DNA from 3 places in the Dolichospermum circinale AWQC131C genome. Region 2 is predicted to be linked to each of the others. Evidence: predicted binding sites of a transcription regulator. Region 2 holds the regulator's gene; each other region holds the start of a gene.
What was found. Region 2 encodes HrcA, which represses chaperone genes, less so after heat shock. Its sites were predicted from a motif close to TTAGCACTCNNGANTCNNGAGTGCTAA; they were not measured.
Positions count from the first base shown of each region.

Region 1: the regulator HrcA is predicted to act here: its motif matches at 3,476-3,502, upstream of groL (chaperonin GroEL).
Region 3: the regulator HrcA is predicted to act here: its motif matches at 1,495-1,521, upstream of groES (co-chaperone GroES).

Region 1 covers NZ_KE384605.1:31,745-38,590, reverse strand. Annotated here, with positions in the region: gene ACIR131C_RS0109065 (PP2C family protein-serine/threonine phosphatase) at 1-1,349, shown strand, start outside; gene groL (chaperonin GroEL) at 1,754-3,442, opposite strand; gene ACIR131C_RS0109055 (MraY family glycosyltransferase) at 3,626-4,714, shown strand; gene fabG (3-oxoacyl-[acyl-carrier-protein] reductase) at 4,779-5,519, opposite strand; gene ACIR131C_RS0109045 (sulfate/molybdate ABC transporter ATP-binding protein) at 5,745-6,761, shown strand.
Region 2 covers NZ_KE384594.1:16,688-23,533, forward strand. Annotated here, with positions in the region: gene ACIR131C_RS0104165 (rhodanese-like domain-containing protein) at 1-282, shown strand, start outside; gene hrcA (heat-inducible transcriptional repressor HrcA) at 639-1,715, shown strand; gene ACIR131C_RS0104175 (hypothetical protein) at 1,837-2,502, shown strand; gene ACIR131C_RS0104180 (M23 family metallopeptidase) at 2,877-3,725, shown strand; gene ACIR131C_RS0104185 (peptidoglycan-binding domain-containing protein) at 3,894-4,505, shown strand; gene wecB (non-hydrolyzing UDP-N-acetylglucosamine 2-epimerase) at 4,494-5,618, opposite strand; gene ACIR131C_RS0104195 (thioesterase II family protein) at 6,282-6,846, shown strand, end outside.
Region 3 covers NZ_APIY01000380.1:370-4,369, forward strand. Annotated here, with positions in the region: gene ACIR131C_RS0100285 (response regulator transcription factor) at 1-468, opposite strand, end outside; gene groES (co-chaperone GroES) at 1,540-1,851, shown strand; gene groL (chaperonin GroEL) at 1,950-3,587, shown strand; gene ACIR131C_RS0100305 (hypothetical protein) at 3,739-4,000, shown strand, end outside.

The DNA of each region.
Region 1 (6,846 bases), on a different contig from region 2:
CCACAACAGATGTCACTCCTGTGGTGGCGCTTAAGGAACTCGTGGCCAGGCTACATCGAGAACAAAATAAAATTCAAGACTTGTTGGGTTCTTTAGGATTTGCTCTCAGAAGCTTTCATAATTTAAATCAGTTTTTAGAATTGATTCCTCTTATGGCCACAAAAGTGACAGATGGAGAAGGAAGCGCACTTTTTCTTTATAAACCCAATGGACAAATTAGATTAGAACAATTACATTGGCAAGACAGTCAACAAAGGAAAAATATTAGAAAAGCCCTAGAAACTGCTAGTAGTCAAATTACCCTTTTAAATCATTCCGTTCCTCCAACTATATCTACAGGTATTTTAGATGAACAAATGCACCGTTATTTGGGTGCAGATGTGCAAATATTTGGGACAGCCATTTTAGTTAAGCATACAGAACGAGGTTGGCTTTATGTTCTCAGTCGTGATCCTGAATATAGTTGGACAGAAACTAGACAAAAATTAGTCCGGTTAGTAGCAGATCAAACAGCAGTTGCCATTGAAAATGATGAACTAGCTGTAGAATTAAGAAAAAAAGAACGTTTAGATCAAGAATTAGAAATTGGTGCGGAAATTCAACGCCGACTTTTACCGCGTCAATGTCCTAATATTCCAGGTTTGTCTATAGCAGCACGTTGTAAACCAGCTAATCGAGTCGGTGGTGATTATTATGATTTTATTCCTACCAAACCCCACCCACAACAATCTCCGGCTACGCCCCGCATGATATCAGAAAATGCTAGTTGGGGTTTGGTAATTGGGGACGTTATGGGTAAGGGTGTCCCCGCAGGTTTAATTATGACCATGTTGCGAGGAATGTTAAGGGGTGAAGTATTACATGGTAACACTCCAGCGGGAATTTTGCAAAATTTGAATCGTGTTATGTATGCGGATTTAGAAAATTCCCACCGCTTTGTAACTATGTTTTATTCAGAATATGACCCGAAAACGCGGATTTTATCTTATAGTAATGCAGCCCATAATCCCCCTTTGTGGTGGCACGCAGCGACAAAAACCGTCACCCGTTTGGATACCTTGGGAATGTTAATTGGGTTAGATGCTAATAGTGAATATAAAGATGCTCAAGCCCAGTTAGAAGTTGGGGATATAGTTATTTATTATACTGATGGTTTGACTGATGCGGCGGCCGCTGGAGGCGATCGCTTTGATGAAGATAATTTTATTACATCCTTTAGAACAGCTTGTAAGTATTGTAATAGTCCTCAAGAAATTGTTGAATATCTATTTGATCGAGTTGAGAAATTTATCGGCGCTGATAGACAAAATACAGATGATATGACATTGGTTGTTTTGCAAATTGTCTAATCACTCAAATTGTTTTCATGGGTAATTCAATTAAATTGTCGTTATGACAAGGGAACAGGTGACAGGTGACAGGTGACAGGTGACAGGTGACAGGGAACAGGTGACAGGTGACAGGTGACAGGTGACAGGTGACAGGGAACAGGGAACAGGTGACAGGTGACAGGTGACAGGTGACAGGTGACAGGGAACAGGGAACGGGGAACAGGGAACAAGGAACAGTCGAGGTGGTAGAGTTATTACCCATTACCCATTACCCATTACCAATTACCAATTACCCATTACCAATTACCCATTACCAATTACCCATTACCCATTACCCATTACCCATTACCCATTACCCATTACCCATTACCAATTACCCATTACCCAAGTTACATAAATTATGGTGGATTTCGGACAGTAGCTTAGAACATACCCATGCCGCCCATACCGCCCATACCGCCCATACCGCCCATACCGCCCATACCACCCATGCCGCCCATGCCGCCCATGCCAGCATCAGGAGCAGCGGGTTGTTTCTCAGGTTTTTCGGCGATAATAGCTTCAGTGGTGAGTACCATACCGGCAATAGAAGCAGCATTTTGTAAAGCGGAACGAACGACTTTGGCAGGATCAATAATACCGGCAGCAATTAAGTCTTCAAATTCCCCCGTCGCTACGTTATAGCCAATATTTAAGGCAGTTTCCCGAACTCTGGAAACAATTACAGAACCTTCCACTCCAGCATTGTCTGCAATTTGTCGCAGGGGTGCTTCTAAGGCTTTTTTGACAATATCAGCACCAATTCTTTCTTCAGGGGAGAGTCTGGCTTTAATTTCCTCTACCTTAGTAGATAGATGAATCAATGTTGTACCACCACCGGGAACAATACCTTCCTCTACCGCTGCTTTAGTGGCATTAAGTGCGTCCTCAATTCGGAGTTTTCTGTCCTTGAGTTCGGTTTCCGTGGCTGCACCAACTTTAATCACAGCAATACCACCGGCTAACTTAGCAATGCGTTCTTGCAGTTTTTCGGTATCATAATCGGAATCCGTTTCTGCCAACTGTTTGCGAATTTGAGCAATTCGTTTTTGGATTTCTGGTTTAACAGTGTTACCAGCGACAATTGTGGTGTTTTCCTTGTCAATGTTGATTTTTACAGCAGTTCCCAACATTTCCAAAGTAGCGGTATCTAAGCTTAAACCAATTTCCTCAGAAATTAATTGTCCATCGGTGAGAATGGCAATATCTTCTAGCATAGCCTTACGGCGCTCGCCAAAACCAGGGGCTTTAATGGCAGCTACAGCCAACACACCACGAGATTTATTCACAACCAGAGTTGCTAAAGCATCACCATCTACATCTTCAGCAATAATTAGTAAAGGTTGACCTAAACGGGCAACTTTTTCTAAAATAGGTACTAAATCTTGGATGCTGCTGATTTTTTTATCAGTAATCAGGATGCGGGCATTTTCAAATTCTACTGTCATCCGTTCGTTGTTGGTGATGAAGTAGGGAGAAATATAACCCCGATCAATCTGCATCCCTTCCACTACTTCTAGTTCAGTAGTCAGGGATTTAGATTCTTCTACAGTAATGACACCATCTTTGGTTACTTTCTCCATAGCCAATGCCAGCATATTGCCAACTTCAGCATCATTACCAGCGGAAACTGTGGCCACTTGAGCGATCGCACTTCCTTCTACAGGTTTAGCAATTTTGGCAATTTCTGCTACCAGTCCCTCAACGGTTTTATCAATACCCCGTTTCAAACTCATGGGATTTGTTCCCGCTGCAACATTCTTTAAACCTTCCCTAATCAAGGCCTGTGCTAGAACTGTGGCAGTAGTAGTGCCATCCCCAGCTATATCCTTGGTTTTAGATGCTACTTCCTGAATCAGTCTAGCACCAGTATTTTCTAAAGGATCTTCTAATTCAATTTCTTTGGCAACGGTGATCCCATCGTTAACAATTTGGGGAATACCAAATTTTTTCTCTAATAGAACGTTCCGTCCTTTTGGACCTAAAGTGATCTTCACCGCATCCGCTAGGGTGTTAATACCCTTTTCTAAAGCACGCCGTGATTCTTCCTTAAATGCAATAACCTTGGCCATGTTTTATTTCTCTATATACTTCCATTAGACAATTTAGCACTCACTGACCAAGAGTGCTAATCCCTTTTCATAATTTATTTCTTATTTCACAATTGAGATGAACAATCAAAATCCCAAAGTACATTACTATTAACAGTTGATACTAATATTTAACTATAAAACCCATGATTGTCTTGGGAGCAAATGAATCTAGAAAACTTCCTTATATCCCTTGGCATTGCTAAACCTAGCGGGTCCGGCTGGTTAGCTGTAGTGTTTACATTTCTATTAGCTTCAAGTGTCACCTGGTTTTTAATTCCCACAATTCGCAAATTTGCCCTAGAGGTAGGTTGGGCAGACCAACCCAATGCCCGACGACTGAATCAAGAACCCTTGCCTAATGCCGGCGGTTTGGCAATCTACGCGGGTGTAATTGCGGCTTTGGTCCTAGCTAGTCTCTTGCGGCCAATTGAAATTCAGGGGGTTTTAGCTCAAGTCTTAACCATTCTCCTGGGTGGTTCTATTTTAGTTCTGGTTGGCTTTATTGATGACCAATTTGGCTTACCTCCCTCTGTGCGGTTATGGGCCCAGGTGACGACAGCACTTTTGTTAGTTGGTAACGGTATCAGTATTAACGTTGTCTTTGGTACACCTATTGATTCTCTCTTATCCATGGCCTTAACTGTACTGTGGGTAGTAGGAATCACTAATGCTATTAATCTCATGGACGGTATGGATGGTTTAGCAGGTGGTATCAGTTTCATTACTGCTATTAGTTTATTAGGAGTTTCTGCTCAGTTTGATAATCGCGCTGCTGCTACTTTAGTTCTAGCGGCTTTGGGAGGGGCTGCCTTGGGCTTTTTACGCCATAATTTTTACCCCTCACACATTATTATGGGTGATGCTGGAGCATACTTTTTTGGTTATGTTTTAGCAGCAACCAGCATCTTAGGTAAACTCCAACTAAATACTGTTTACGCCCTCATACCTACAGTTTTATTTTTACTGTTACCAGTTATTGATACTACTCAAGTGTTTATACGCCGGATTATGGCCGGAAAAAACCCTTTGAGTACACCTGGTAAGGATCACCTGCACCACCGTTTACTGGCTTGGGGACTATCCCAACGCAATGCGGCTTTTATCTTATGGTCTATTACTTTGGGCTGTAATTTGCTGGCTATGAAAGTCCAGGGCATGACTTTATCTGTGATCCTGGCTACTGCTGCTGGTATTATCTTGCTGTTAGGCTTTACTGTTTGGCAAAGAATACTCAATAATCAATGCAAATGATTATAAGCATAGATCCCTAACTTCTCAAAGGGGTCAGGGATCTGTGTATTTTCGTATGATCAAACTACATCACCATGCCACCGTCAACGTTAAATACTTGTCCAGTGATGTAGGCTGCTGCGGGATCAGATGCTAAAAATCTTACCATACCAGCAATTTCTTCCGGTTGACCAAAACGCCCCAGGGGAATATATTGTAAGATTCCTTCGGCTTTAATATCGCTGGTCATGTCAGTGACAATAAAACCTGGAGCAACGGCATTTACAGTAATTCCACGGGAAGAAAGTTCTTTGGCTACGGTTTTGGTAAAACCAATCACACCTGCTTTGGCAGCACTGTAATTGGCTTGTCCAGGATTGCCCATTTGTCCAGCTACGGAAGCAATATTAATAATCCGCCCTGAACGTTGTTTAAGCATAATTTTACTGACTGCTTTTGTACATAAAAATACGCCAGTTAAATTAATGTCTATCACTGCTTGCCATTCTTCTAATTTCATTCTTAGCAGCAGGGTATCACGAGTAATACCAGCGTTATTAACTAAGATATCCACTCGCTGGAATTTTTCTAAGGTGGTTTTAATCAGTGTATCTACTTGATTCTCTTGAGAAACATCTCCTTGAATAGCAACTGCTTCACCTCCGGCTGCGGTAATTTCTGCTACCACTTGATCTGCTGCTGTGCTAGAACTAGCGTAGTTAACAACTACTTTTGCACCTTCAAAGGCTAATTGTAAAGCGATCGCTTTGCCAATTCCTCGTGATGCACCAGTGACAATTGCTACCTGATCTTTTAATAAACTCATCTCATTTTCCTCAATCTTTGGAGATACCCCGCTCATTATTTTATGGTAATTTGGTGAGGAGATCAGACATTTTCTGAATCCATTATCTTTCATCCCATCTGAAAAACAGACTGAATATCTTTTCATTTACAAATCTTAATCACAACACAGCAAATATTTATGATATAAGTAAAGTACGGTATTCCTACTTAAAAACCGTAGATTATTTGCAGAGGTGTAGCATCAGTGGGTATAGTAGTAGAAAACGTCTCTAAACAATTTGGTAGTTTCCAGGCCGTGGCACAGGTAAATCTGGAAATTCAAAGTGGTTCTCTCGTAGCTTTACTCGGTCCATCTGGATCTGGTAAATCTACTTTATTGCGGTTAATCTCTGGTTTAGAAATGCCGGATACAGGTAAAATCATTCTGACAGGGAAAGACGCTACTTATCAAAGTGTGCAAGAACGAAATATTGGCTTTGTCTTTCAACACTATGCTCTATTTAAACATTTAACTGTTCGTAAAAATATCGCCTTTGGTTTGGAAATTCGCAAAGCTCCGCAAAAGAAAATTCAAGGTAAGGTAGAACAACTACTAGAACTAGTACAATTAAGCGGATTAGGCGATCGCTATCCTTCGCAATTGTCTGGAGGACAAAGACAACGGGTAGCTTTAGCTAGAGCATTGGCTGTAGAACCCAATGTACTATTATTAGATGAACCTTTTGGCGCACTTGATGCTAAAGTCCGTAAAGACTTACGAGCTTGGTTGCGTCGTCTGCATGATGAAGTTCATGTTACCACAGTTTTTGTTACCCATGACCAAGAAGAAGCAATGGAAGTTGCTGATGAAATTGTAGTGATGAATAAAGGTAAAGTTGAACAGGTAGGAACACCAGCAGAAATTTATGATCATCCTGCTTCCGCATTTGTGATGAGTTTTATCGGTCCTGTGAATGTATTACCTAGTTCTGCTAAAATTTTCCAAAGTAGTGGATTTGAGTCAACACATCCAGAAACATTTTTGCGTCCTCAAGATATTATCATTGAAACAGTTGCTAATGGCACAACAGTACCAGCTACAGTTAGTAGAATTATTCATTTAGGTTGGGAAATTCAAGTAGAATTAACCTTAGATGATGGACAAATGATGACAGCCCATTTAACACGGGAACGGTTTGATGAATTAAAGCTAGAACCACAAGAAAAAGTTTATGTCAAGCCTAAAGATGCTAAATCCTTCCCCTTTTATTATTCAATATAAAAGAAAAGAATGTAAAGCCAACGATTAGTAATGTAAAGCAATCAAACAGTAATGTAAAGCCAACAACTAGTAATGTAAGGCAATC
Region 2 (6,846 bases):
GGCACGATTCAGTTAATAGATGTGCGTGAACCCCAAGAACTGGCTATATCACGAATAGAGGGATTTGTCAATCTTCCTTTAAGTGAATATGAGCAATGGAGTCAACAAATATCTACTCGCTTTGATCCTTCTATGGAAACTCTAGTTCTTTGCCATCATGGTATTCGTTCCGCTCAGATGTGTCAATGGTTAGTTGATCAAGGATTTACAAATGTTAAAAACATTATGGGTGGTATTGATGCTTACTCGATTTTAGTTGATCCTTCAGTTCCGCAATATTAGGGAAGAGAGAAGAGGGAAGATTCTTTCCTTCTCTTCCTCTAGTTGATAAGTTTGTATATTCACAAAGAAATATTAATATTTATTTTGTAACTAAAACCACAGCTTATGTTAGGGTACTATGAGATAATACTGAAAAGTTAGAAATTTACCTGATGTTCAGTTTTCAGCTATGTGTTGATGACGAACACAGCCAATAAATGCGGAAGGTAAATTTTGTGTTTAATGAAGACAATATGTGTATATAATTTGCTATCTTATATTAATTAATAATTAATTCTTTTTTGGGGTTTTGCTGGTGCAAACCACGCATTTTTTCAACTTTTGATTAAAATTTGCCTACAGTAAAAATATCAGCTATGCAAGTCCATTTGACTAATCGCCAACAAAATATACTTTCGGCCACTGTGCGTCATTATATCGCTACAGCAGAGCCAGTAGGATCTAAAGCCCTAATTGATGGGTTTGATTTAGGTGTTAGCTCGGCTACTATTCGCAATGTCATGGGGGGCTTAGAAAAATCAGGGTTACTTTATCAACCGCATACCTCTGCGGGGAGAATTCCTTCTGATTCTGGTTATCGGATTTATGTGGATCAATTAATTGTACCATCAGAGACCTTAGTGAAAGAAGTAGAAGCGGTATTGCAAAAACGTCTACACTGGGAAGATTGGAGTTTAGAAGCTTTGCTACAAGGTGCGGGACAAATTTTAGCAACATTAAGCGGTTGTATTAGCTTAATCACAATGCCGCAAACTACAATAGCAAAGTTACGCCATTTACAATTGGTGCAAATTGAAGCTAGTAAGATTATGTTGATTGTGGTTACTGATAGTTATGAAACCCATTCTAAGGTAATGGATTTATTTTCAGAATCATCAGTAATTAAACCAAATGAGGAAGTAATTGATCATCAATTGCAGATTGTTTCTAATTTTTTAAATAGTCACTTACGAGGACAAAGTTTATTAGAAATAGGCTATCTTGATTGGAATGAATTGGATCAAGAATTTCGAGTTTATGGCGAATTATTGAAAAGTTCTTTGGTAGAATTAACTAATCGCGCTCTTGCACCGACAGCTACACAAATTATGGTAAAGGGTATCGGAGAGGTTTTACGACAACCAGAATTTTCTCAAATACAACAGGTGCAAACAATTATGCAATTGTTGGAAGAGGAACAAGACCAACTTTGGCATTTAATTTGTGAAGAGTCGGAAATAGATGATACTAGTAAATCGAAGGTAACGGTAAGAATTGGTGCAGAAAATCCTCTCAAACCTATTCGCACTTGTACTTTGATTTCTGCTATTTATCGTCGGGGTTCTGTGCCGGTGGGAAGTGTGGGGGTTTTGGGTCCAACTAGGTTAGACTATGAAAGTGCGATCGCTGTGGTCGCAGCAGCAGCAGATTATCTCTCAGAGGCTTTTAGTTAGTTAATTTCCAGGAAATTGGTCTGAAAAATTGCCATGATCACAAGGGAATAGGGAACAGGTTTTTTGGTGACTTTAGCTATTTTTAAATGCTTTTGTTTTTGCAACTTTTTATATTTCAATCATGATGAGAAAAATCACTTTTGGTCTATTATGGCTAGGATTTATTTCCTATGCCTTTTTCTTTGCTCCTCCCGAACAACCTGATACTTTTGAATTAATAAAAAATCTTTCTACAGGAAATTGGCAAGAAATTAATCCCCTGATTATATGTTTATTTAATATCATGGGGGTTTGGCCTTTTATATATAGCGGAGTGGTCTTTTTTGATGGTAGAGGTCAAAAAATCCCCGCTTGGCCTTTTGCTATTGGTACTTTTGCTTTAGGTGCATTTGCACTTTTACCATACTTGGCTTTAAGAGAACCTAATCAAAAGTTTATAGGTAAAAAAAATTCATTTTTGAAAATACTAGATTCCCGGATTTTGGGAATTTTATTAACGTTGGTTGCAACGGTTTTATTTACCTTTAGTTTACAAGGAGATGGGAGTGATTTTCTCCACCAGTGGCAAAATAACAGGTTTATTCATGTCATGAGTTTAGACTTTATCATGTTGAGTTTATTATTTCCAACGTTACTAGGAGATGATATGATGCGACGGGGGTGGGAAAATAATCAGTTATTTTGGTTATTTGCAATGCCTTTATTTGGAGCTTTAATATATTTGTGTGTCCGGCCACCTATAGAAATAGAAAATAAGAAAGGAGTTGAAAATACAATATTTAACTAATTCAGGATTTACGCAACTGGGATAATATTCTAGATTGTAGTGAGAACTAAAGTTTCTCTCTTTGAAACGTTACGGAAATAAGATCAGGGCTAAAGCCCTGACTACAAACAAAACCTCATTATATTGGAAACTACCGTATAATCGGAAGAAATGTAAATTAATGATAGAAAAAATTCCTAGTTTATAAGACTAGGGAATGGTCATTTATTTTCACCCTGTTGCATAAGTTGTAAATTTAACCAAATAATTGTAATAATTGTCCTGATGTGACAGATTTGAGATTGAACTAGGAAACAACTATAGCATTTTTTCATTTACAACAGTCGGCTCTGACTTCCTTTTCGCTGCTATAGCAATTACTAGGCTAGAAACTGATGAAAAAAGTTAATATTTACCGCTTTTGCAATTATACTTTAATAGGTTTAATATCCTGCTGTTTGGTGTTAAATAGGGTTTCCCCGGCCTTGACTCAGACAGTTTCTCTAATTAACTCCGCACCCGCACCTGATACTAGCTTGATTTGGCCGACCCAAGGAATTATTTCTCAAGGTTTTCGTAAATATGAACATGAAGGAATTGATATTGCGGGAGCAAAAGGTACACCGATTTTGGCTGCTGCTGCTGGTACAGTGGTAAAAGCTAGTTGGGACAATTGGGGATTAGGCAATTTTATCGAAATTAAACATCTTCATGGTAGTGTGACCGTTTATGGACACAATAGCCGTCTACTGGTCAGTAAAGGTCAACAGGTCAAACAAGGTCAAATTATTGCTGAAATGGGTTCAACAGGCAATAGCACTGCCCCTCATCTGCATTTTGAATTTTACCCCGATGGTCGTTTAGCTAGTAATCCTATTAGTTTATTACCGTCAACTACTATGGTAAAAACACCGATAAATGAACCGATTTCCCTGACCCCAAAGCCCGTTTTACCTGTTAGTAATAATACTGAATGTAATGGGACTTCAGTTATAACTGGAGAGACAGCAACAGCGAGTATTAAAGTTTGTGAGGAAAATAATCAGTTATTTTATTTGGGGAAATTAAAACAAGCACCAAATCAAATTTTAAAAATCCGAGCTTGGAAAGTTAATAATAACAGATATAGAGCAGATAATGGCACTTTTTCCTACTTAATTAGCCCAGAAAAAATAGAAATTTGGCGTAATGGTAATCCAATTCGTGCCGATAATTTTCTCAGTGCTAATGGTGTGGGAAACTAAAACTACTAATGACTTTATGTAATTGATGATTTCATTACAAATACCTGATGTGACAGTTCAAATGGCGGAATATAGCAGCCAATGTGTTTCAGCAAAGAATTATAAAATCAATGAAGATTAAATCTAAACAAAAGTATCGTAAAACTTCACATAAAGGAGCAGATGATCATGGAATATTTGGCTTATTCCTATATGTATATAGAAGATGAAGAAACAAATGGAAATTTGGCATTAAATTTACCTAAATTAGGACAGGTATTGAATTGGCGACAATTTTTTAAATCTTCTGCATGGTTAACTTTAGCTGGTGTGAGTATATTACTAGCTACAGTTGCTCAAATGCAGTTTGCTTCCGCAGAATATGTCAGGACTAATGGTAGTTGTCTGAATATTCGTACAGGACCTAGCACCGATAATTCATCCATAGCTTGTGTTCAAAATGGTTCATACATTGGTGATACTGGAAATGTGAGAAATGGATTTGCGAGAATTTCCTCGGGACGTTACCGGGGATACTATGCTGCTGAAAGATGGATTGGTAACACTCCTGGCTATTCTTATCGTAGACACCGTTCTAGGTACGGTGTTGGCGGTAGATTAACTGTAGGATATGGCACAAGGGGTGAACGAGTGCGAGAAATCCAAAGGGCTTTAGGGATTAGGGTTGATGGTGTTTATGGTTCACGAACCATTAACGCGGTTCGTCACTTTCAAAGACGTAACGGACTGCGTGTAGATGGTGTTGTTGGTTATCAAACCCGGAGGGCTTTAGGTATTTAGCTGTAGTGACAAGTAATTTTTGACAAGTTGTAAAATGCGTTCTGCTGCATGGCCATCGCCAAAGGGATTAATGGCGGTGGCCATTTTGGTATAAGCGGCTGGGTTACTGAGTAGTTCACTAGTGGCTGCGACAATATTTTCCGTTTGTGTACCTACGAGTTTGGCTGTACCTGCGGTGACAGCTTCTGGCCTCTCTGTGGTATCTCTGAGAACCAACACTGGTTTACCCAAGCTGGGGGCTTCTTCTTGTAAACCACCAGAATCTGTTAAGATTAAATGCGATCGCTCAATAGCCCCCACTAATTCCGCATAATCTAAAGGTTCTGTCAAGAAAATCCGGGGATGATTCCCCAACAATTTTTGTAATGGTTCTCTAACTATCGGATTTTTATGTAATGGTAATAATAAAGCTGTATCAGGAAATTTCTCTAAAATCTGTAAAAAACTTTCAGCGATATCTTGCAGCGGTTCTCCCCAATTTTCCCGTCTATGAACCGTTGCTAAAATTGTCCGATATTGATGCCAATCTAAACCCGGTATATGACAAACTGGTTTAGTTGCAGCCACATTTAACAAAGCATCAATCACTGTATTTCCTGTGAGGTGAATTTCCCCCAATACCCCAGAACTTTGTAAATTTTCCACCGCTAAAGTTGTCGGGGCAAAATGCAATTGTGTAAGCTGGGAAATTAATCTTCTATTAGCTTCTTCTGGAAAAGGATTAAATAAATCATCAGTTCTTAAACCAGCTTCCACATGACCAACAGGAATTTTTTGATAAAAAGCGGCCAAAGTTGCCGCAAAAGCAGTTGTCGTATCTCCTTGAACAATCACAAAATCTAAAGTTTGTTCCTGAAATAATGCTTCTAAACCTTGTAGACTTCGACAGGTAATCTCACTAAGAGATTGCTGACGCTGCATAATCTCCAAATTCCAATCAGCTTTGAGTTTGAACAACTTCATTACTTGTTCAACCATTTCTCGATGTTGTCCTGTGAGAATTACCTGCAATTCAAAATCTAGAGAACGTCGAAAAACCTGAATTACTGGCGCTAGTTTAATAGCTTCGGGACGAGTCCCTAGAATAATACCAATGCGGTGTTGATTAGTCATTAGTGAAATAATTACAATTTACTTTTAATATTCAAATTCCTAAAAAGGTAATTAGGTTTTTCCACCATTATACCGAAGGAGAGAATTTTTGTTTAGAGAACACCAACAAATAAATTATCAAACAAATAAATTATCAAATTTTGTGGGATAGACATCTTCCCCGTCCTTGATGATCAGGGTAGGGGCTAGATATAGCCCATAATAACAAATTTTCGGGTATTTTTTTAATTGTCATGTTTTACCGTACCAATTTTATGGGGGGCTGCGACATATTAATCAAGGGGTAATTAATATTACCCTTACTTTCCTTGTATAGAAATAATATTTGATTTTTGATAGCTTCCGTGGCCTAGCCATACAAGACTCAGTAAGTATCAATTCTGTCTTTCTTCCGGTTAAGAGTTCCCTGTTCCCTGACCACACAAGTAAATTCACTGAATCAAACCGGATTCCTATAATGTTAATATTTTTAATAAAATTAACATTATTTTCCCTAAGAGCCTGAGATGATTTTGAATCAGACTTACCCAGAAAATCTTTTAAACTCTCATTCCCTCCTAACCTCCGTGTCCTCTGTGGTTCGTTATTTAATTTTCATCATCAAAACAGATAACTTTGAGATTAAATAATAATCAACTACCATTGCCCCACATAAACCCCATAATGAACACAAAAACAATATTTACCTCCTGGATAACTTGCCCTAAACCCAACCTCCAAGCCAAATTACGCCTATTTTGTCTACCCTATGCTGGTGGTAACAGGAGGGTTTTTCATACTTGGACTGATTATTTACCGAAAACTATTGAATTATGTCCTATAGAAATTCCTGGTAGAGGAAGACAAATTAAATCACCTCCATACACAGAAATTCAACCTTTAGTGCGAGAAATAGCCACCAATATCATCCCCTATTTAGATAAACCTTATGCTTTTTTCGGTTACAGTATGGGTGCATTAATTAGTTTTGAGTTAATCAGGTTACTACGTTCTGAATATAATTTTCAACCTTTACATCTTTTTGTTGCTGCCCGTCATGCTCCGCAATTACCATTGAAAAAACCATTGATTTCTCAATTATCAGATGCGGATTTTTTAGCGGAAATATATCGCTTAAATGGGACTCCCAAGGAAGTGCTAGAAAATGCCGAACTCATGCAGCTTTTTATGCCTATTATTCGCGCTGATTTTGCCCTGATAGAATCCTATATTTACGATCCTCAACCAG
Region 3 (4,000 bases), on a different contig from region 2:
GCGAGAAACATTGTCACTTCCTTTTGTTTGGTGTTCTTTCCAACGAATAGTTTGCTTAAGGGCAGATTCTACTTGTGCTACAAGTTCTTCAGGTTCAAAAGGCTTGACCATATATACGTCCCCGCCTTTATTTAAACTCTTAACTCTATCCGTACTTTGTCCTTTAGCTGAGAGAAAGAGAACAGGAATCCAGCCAGTGCGTTCGTTTTGTCGGACTTGTTCGACAAAAGTGTATCCGTCCATTTCTGGCATCATCACATCACAGATAATCATATCTGGAACGTCATGTTCTAAAATGTCCAGAGCTTCTCTTCCATTTTCCGCCGTTCCGATTTCATAGCCTCGGAACTCTAAGTAATCCTTCACCAGCAAGATGAGGTTGGGGTCATCATCAATCAGTAGAAGTCGTTTGTGTTCTTTCATGCTGGTTTCTTTCATAACAGTGGCACTTTTCGCGCTTCGATCCATTAGGGTGTTGATATAGTTATCCTGTATGGTGGATGACTGGATTGTGTTGTCTTTTTCCCACTGAACTTATCTTGATCGCCTCTAAGTCTTAAAAGTGGTAGTCACTTTCAACATCCTAGTAGGTGGACGGAAAAAGTCTAGTAAGGATACGTATAGCAGTAGTCTTCATAATGCGCTATTATATGTCCATTTGAAAGGTGCAGGCCAAAAAACCCTGATTAAATCATCGTCCTTGTGAGTCACAAGTTGGTATTTTTTCAAGATTACCCTAGCTTAAAACTCACCCGCGCTTTCATTAGTCCACTGCTGCTTACTATATCCTTCGGTTGTGAAGCCTCCATTGAGAGGTTCAAAATCAACCGGGGAGGTTTTTAAAGTATGGGTTAAAAATGCAGATTTTTTCACCATACTAATTGCCAATTCACTGGTCTTGGATGACCTGATCTCATGACTTCTGGGCTTAACTGGCGATGCCAGACCGCATCTAGGTAATATACCATTATCGTTCTAGAACAACAAACACGCAAGTTTTTGACTTGAGTTGTGAAGATGCTTGATTGAGGCTGTCTGATAACTGATGGGGTTATCGCTCCCCCAATCCTGGTTAAGAACATCCCCAAGTTCTAGACTAGCGGATTTGTAACAGAATTGAGCATTTATCTGTTTGTGGTTACACAAAGTCTAGAGTTTTTGTGTGCATGGGTCATGGGTAATTGGCAATTATTCCCTATTCCCTGCTCTTTGGTCCTTGCTCCTTAATCCCTAATCCCCAGTAGTTTTGGGGATGAGATGGCTGTTTGTGGATGACTGTACTCTTACTGCGAAAAGTAGATCCCTGATTACAGTTCTATAACAATTTCCCAGGTTTGCAAATAAATTTGTCCATATCAAAATATTCATTACTTACGCAACAAACCCTGACAACTAAAATAATTGGATATTTGCACTTAAGTACAGCCACCCTGTCCTGAGTTCGGAAACCCGTACATGAGTCGGTATTGCTATTATGTCCGATCTTTCGCTAAATTAGCACTCATGAGTCGAGAGTGCTAAGAAAGCAAGAAATTTTGTATGGCAGCTGTATCTCTAAGCGTTTCCACCGTTAAACCCCTGGGCGATCGCGTTTTCATCAAAGTGAGCGCCCCCCAAGAAAAAACCGCAGGCGGTTTGTATTTGCCCGATAATGCCCAGGAAAAACCCCAAGTAGGCGAAATCGCCGCTGTAGGACCAGGCAAGCGTAATGACGACGGTAGCCGTCAACCAATGGACATCAACATTGGCGATAAGGTGTTGTACTCCAAGTACGCCGGCACTGATATCAAACTGGGTACTGAAGAATATGTACTCCTGTCTGAAAAAGACATTCTAGCAGTCGTTAGCTAGTTAGGGATAGGTGATAGGTCAAGAGTTTTCCCTATTATCTCTTTACCATTCACCAATTTGAAGACAAATTCAATTTACTATCGGGATTTAGACTTATTATGGCAAAGCGCATTATTTACAACGAAAACGCCCGTCGCGCTCTAGAGCGTGGTATTGATATTCTGGCTGAAGCTGTAGCTGTTACCCTGGGTCCTAAGGGTCGTAACGTGGTTCTAGAAAAGAAATTCGGCGCACCACAAATTGTTAATGATGGTGTAACCATCGCTAAGGAAATTGAATTAGAAGACCACATCGAAAACACTGGCGTGGCTCTGATTCGTCAAGCTGCTTCTAAAACCAACGACGCTGCGGGTGATGGTACAACCACCGCTACCGTTTTGGCTCACGCTATCGTTAAAGAAGGTTTGCGGAACGTTGCAGCTGGTGCTAATGCGATTTTATTAAAGCGCGGTATTGATAAAGCATCTGGGTTTTTAGTGGAAAAAATTGCTGAACACGCTCGCCCTGTAGAAGATTCTAAGGCGATCGCTCAAGTTGCAGCAATTTCCGCTGGTAACGATGAAGAAGTCGGTAGCATGATTGCTCAAGCTATGGACAAGGTGGGTAAAGAAGGCGTAATTTCCCTAGAAGAAGGGAAGTCTATGACCACCGAATTGGAAATCACCGAAGGGATGCGCTTTGATAAGGGTTATATTTCCCCTTACTTCGCTACCGATGCAGAGCGCATGGAAACCGTTTTTGATGAGCCTTTCATCTTGTTAACCGACAAGAAGATTGCTTTAGTCCAAGATTTAGTTCCTGTCCTCGAACAAGTAGCTCGTTCCGGCCGTCCTTTGGTAATTATCGCTGAAGACATCGAAAAAGAAGCTTTAGCAACTTTGGTAGTTAACCGTTTACGCGGTGTTCTCAACGTTGCTGCTGTGAAAGCTCCTGGTTTTGGCGATCGCCGTAAGGCTATGCTAGAAGATATCGCTGTCTTAACTGGTGGTCAACTTGTCACCGAAGACGCTGGTTTGAAACTAGATACCACTAAGCTAGAAAGCTTAGGTAAAGCTCGTCGCATCACCATTACCAAAGACAGCACCACCATTGTGGCTGAAGGTAATGAAGCTGGTGTTAAGGCTCGTTGCGAACAAATCCGTCGTCAAATGGAAGAAACCGAATCTTCCTACGACAAAGAAAAACTCCAAGAGCGTTTGGCTAAATTGTCCGGTGGTGTAGCTGTTGTGAAAGTTGGTGCTGCTACCGAAACCGAAATGAAGGACAAGAAGCTACGCTTGGAAGACGCTATCAACGCTACCAAGGCTGCTGTAGAAGAAGGTATTGTTCCCGGTGGTGGTACAACCTTGGCTCACCTCGCTCCTCAATTGGAAGTTTGGGCTAATAGCCACCTCAAAGATGAAGAGTTGACAGGCGCTTTAATCGTCGCTCGCGCTTTACCTGCTCCTCTCAAGAGAATTGCAGAAAACGCTGGTCAAAACGGCGCTGTCATTGCTGAAAGAGTCAAAGAGAAGGATTTCAATATTGGTTTCAATGCTTCTACCAACGAATTTGTAGATATGTTGGCTGCTGGTATTGTTGACCCCGCTAAGGTAACTCGTTCTGCTCTGCAAAATGCGGCTTCTATCGCTGGTATGGTGTTGACAACCGAATGTATTGTTGTTGACAAGCCAGAACCTAAAGATGGCGCTCCTGCTGCTGGCGCTGGTATGGGTGGCGGAGATTACGACTACTAAAATCTTTTCGTAGTTTTCCTAGTTTAAATAATGGCCGCTTCCGTAAGGGGGCGGCTGTTTTTTGTTGATTCCTACTTTTGCGGGGATATTGTAGCTGCTATAATAGGACTCAGGTTGTCCAACAACGATATTATTTTGAAGAGGTTTAACTATGACTCAAATTATTAATCATCAATCTAATTATCAAAAATTACCCGAAATTGTCAGAACTTTAATTGACAATAATCCTCTTTATCAAGAAAACTTAGATAGAGAGAAAATGATTGAAGTGATTAATCGTAATTTTGATCCTATTGCTGTCCCTGATGTTAATAATATCTCTCAGGGGGAATTAACGAAACGGATTAAAAGTATTTTATCTTTACATTTAGTTTCAGGAATGTTAAATGATTTGACTCCAGAGCAAATGCAAA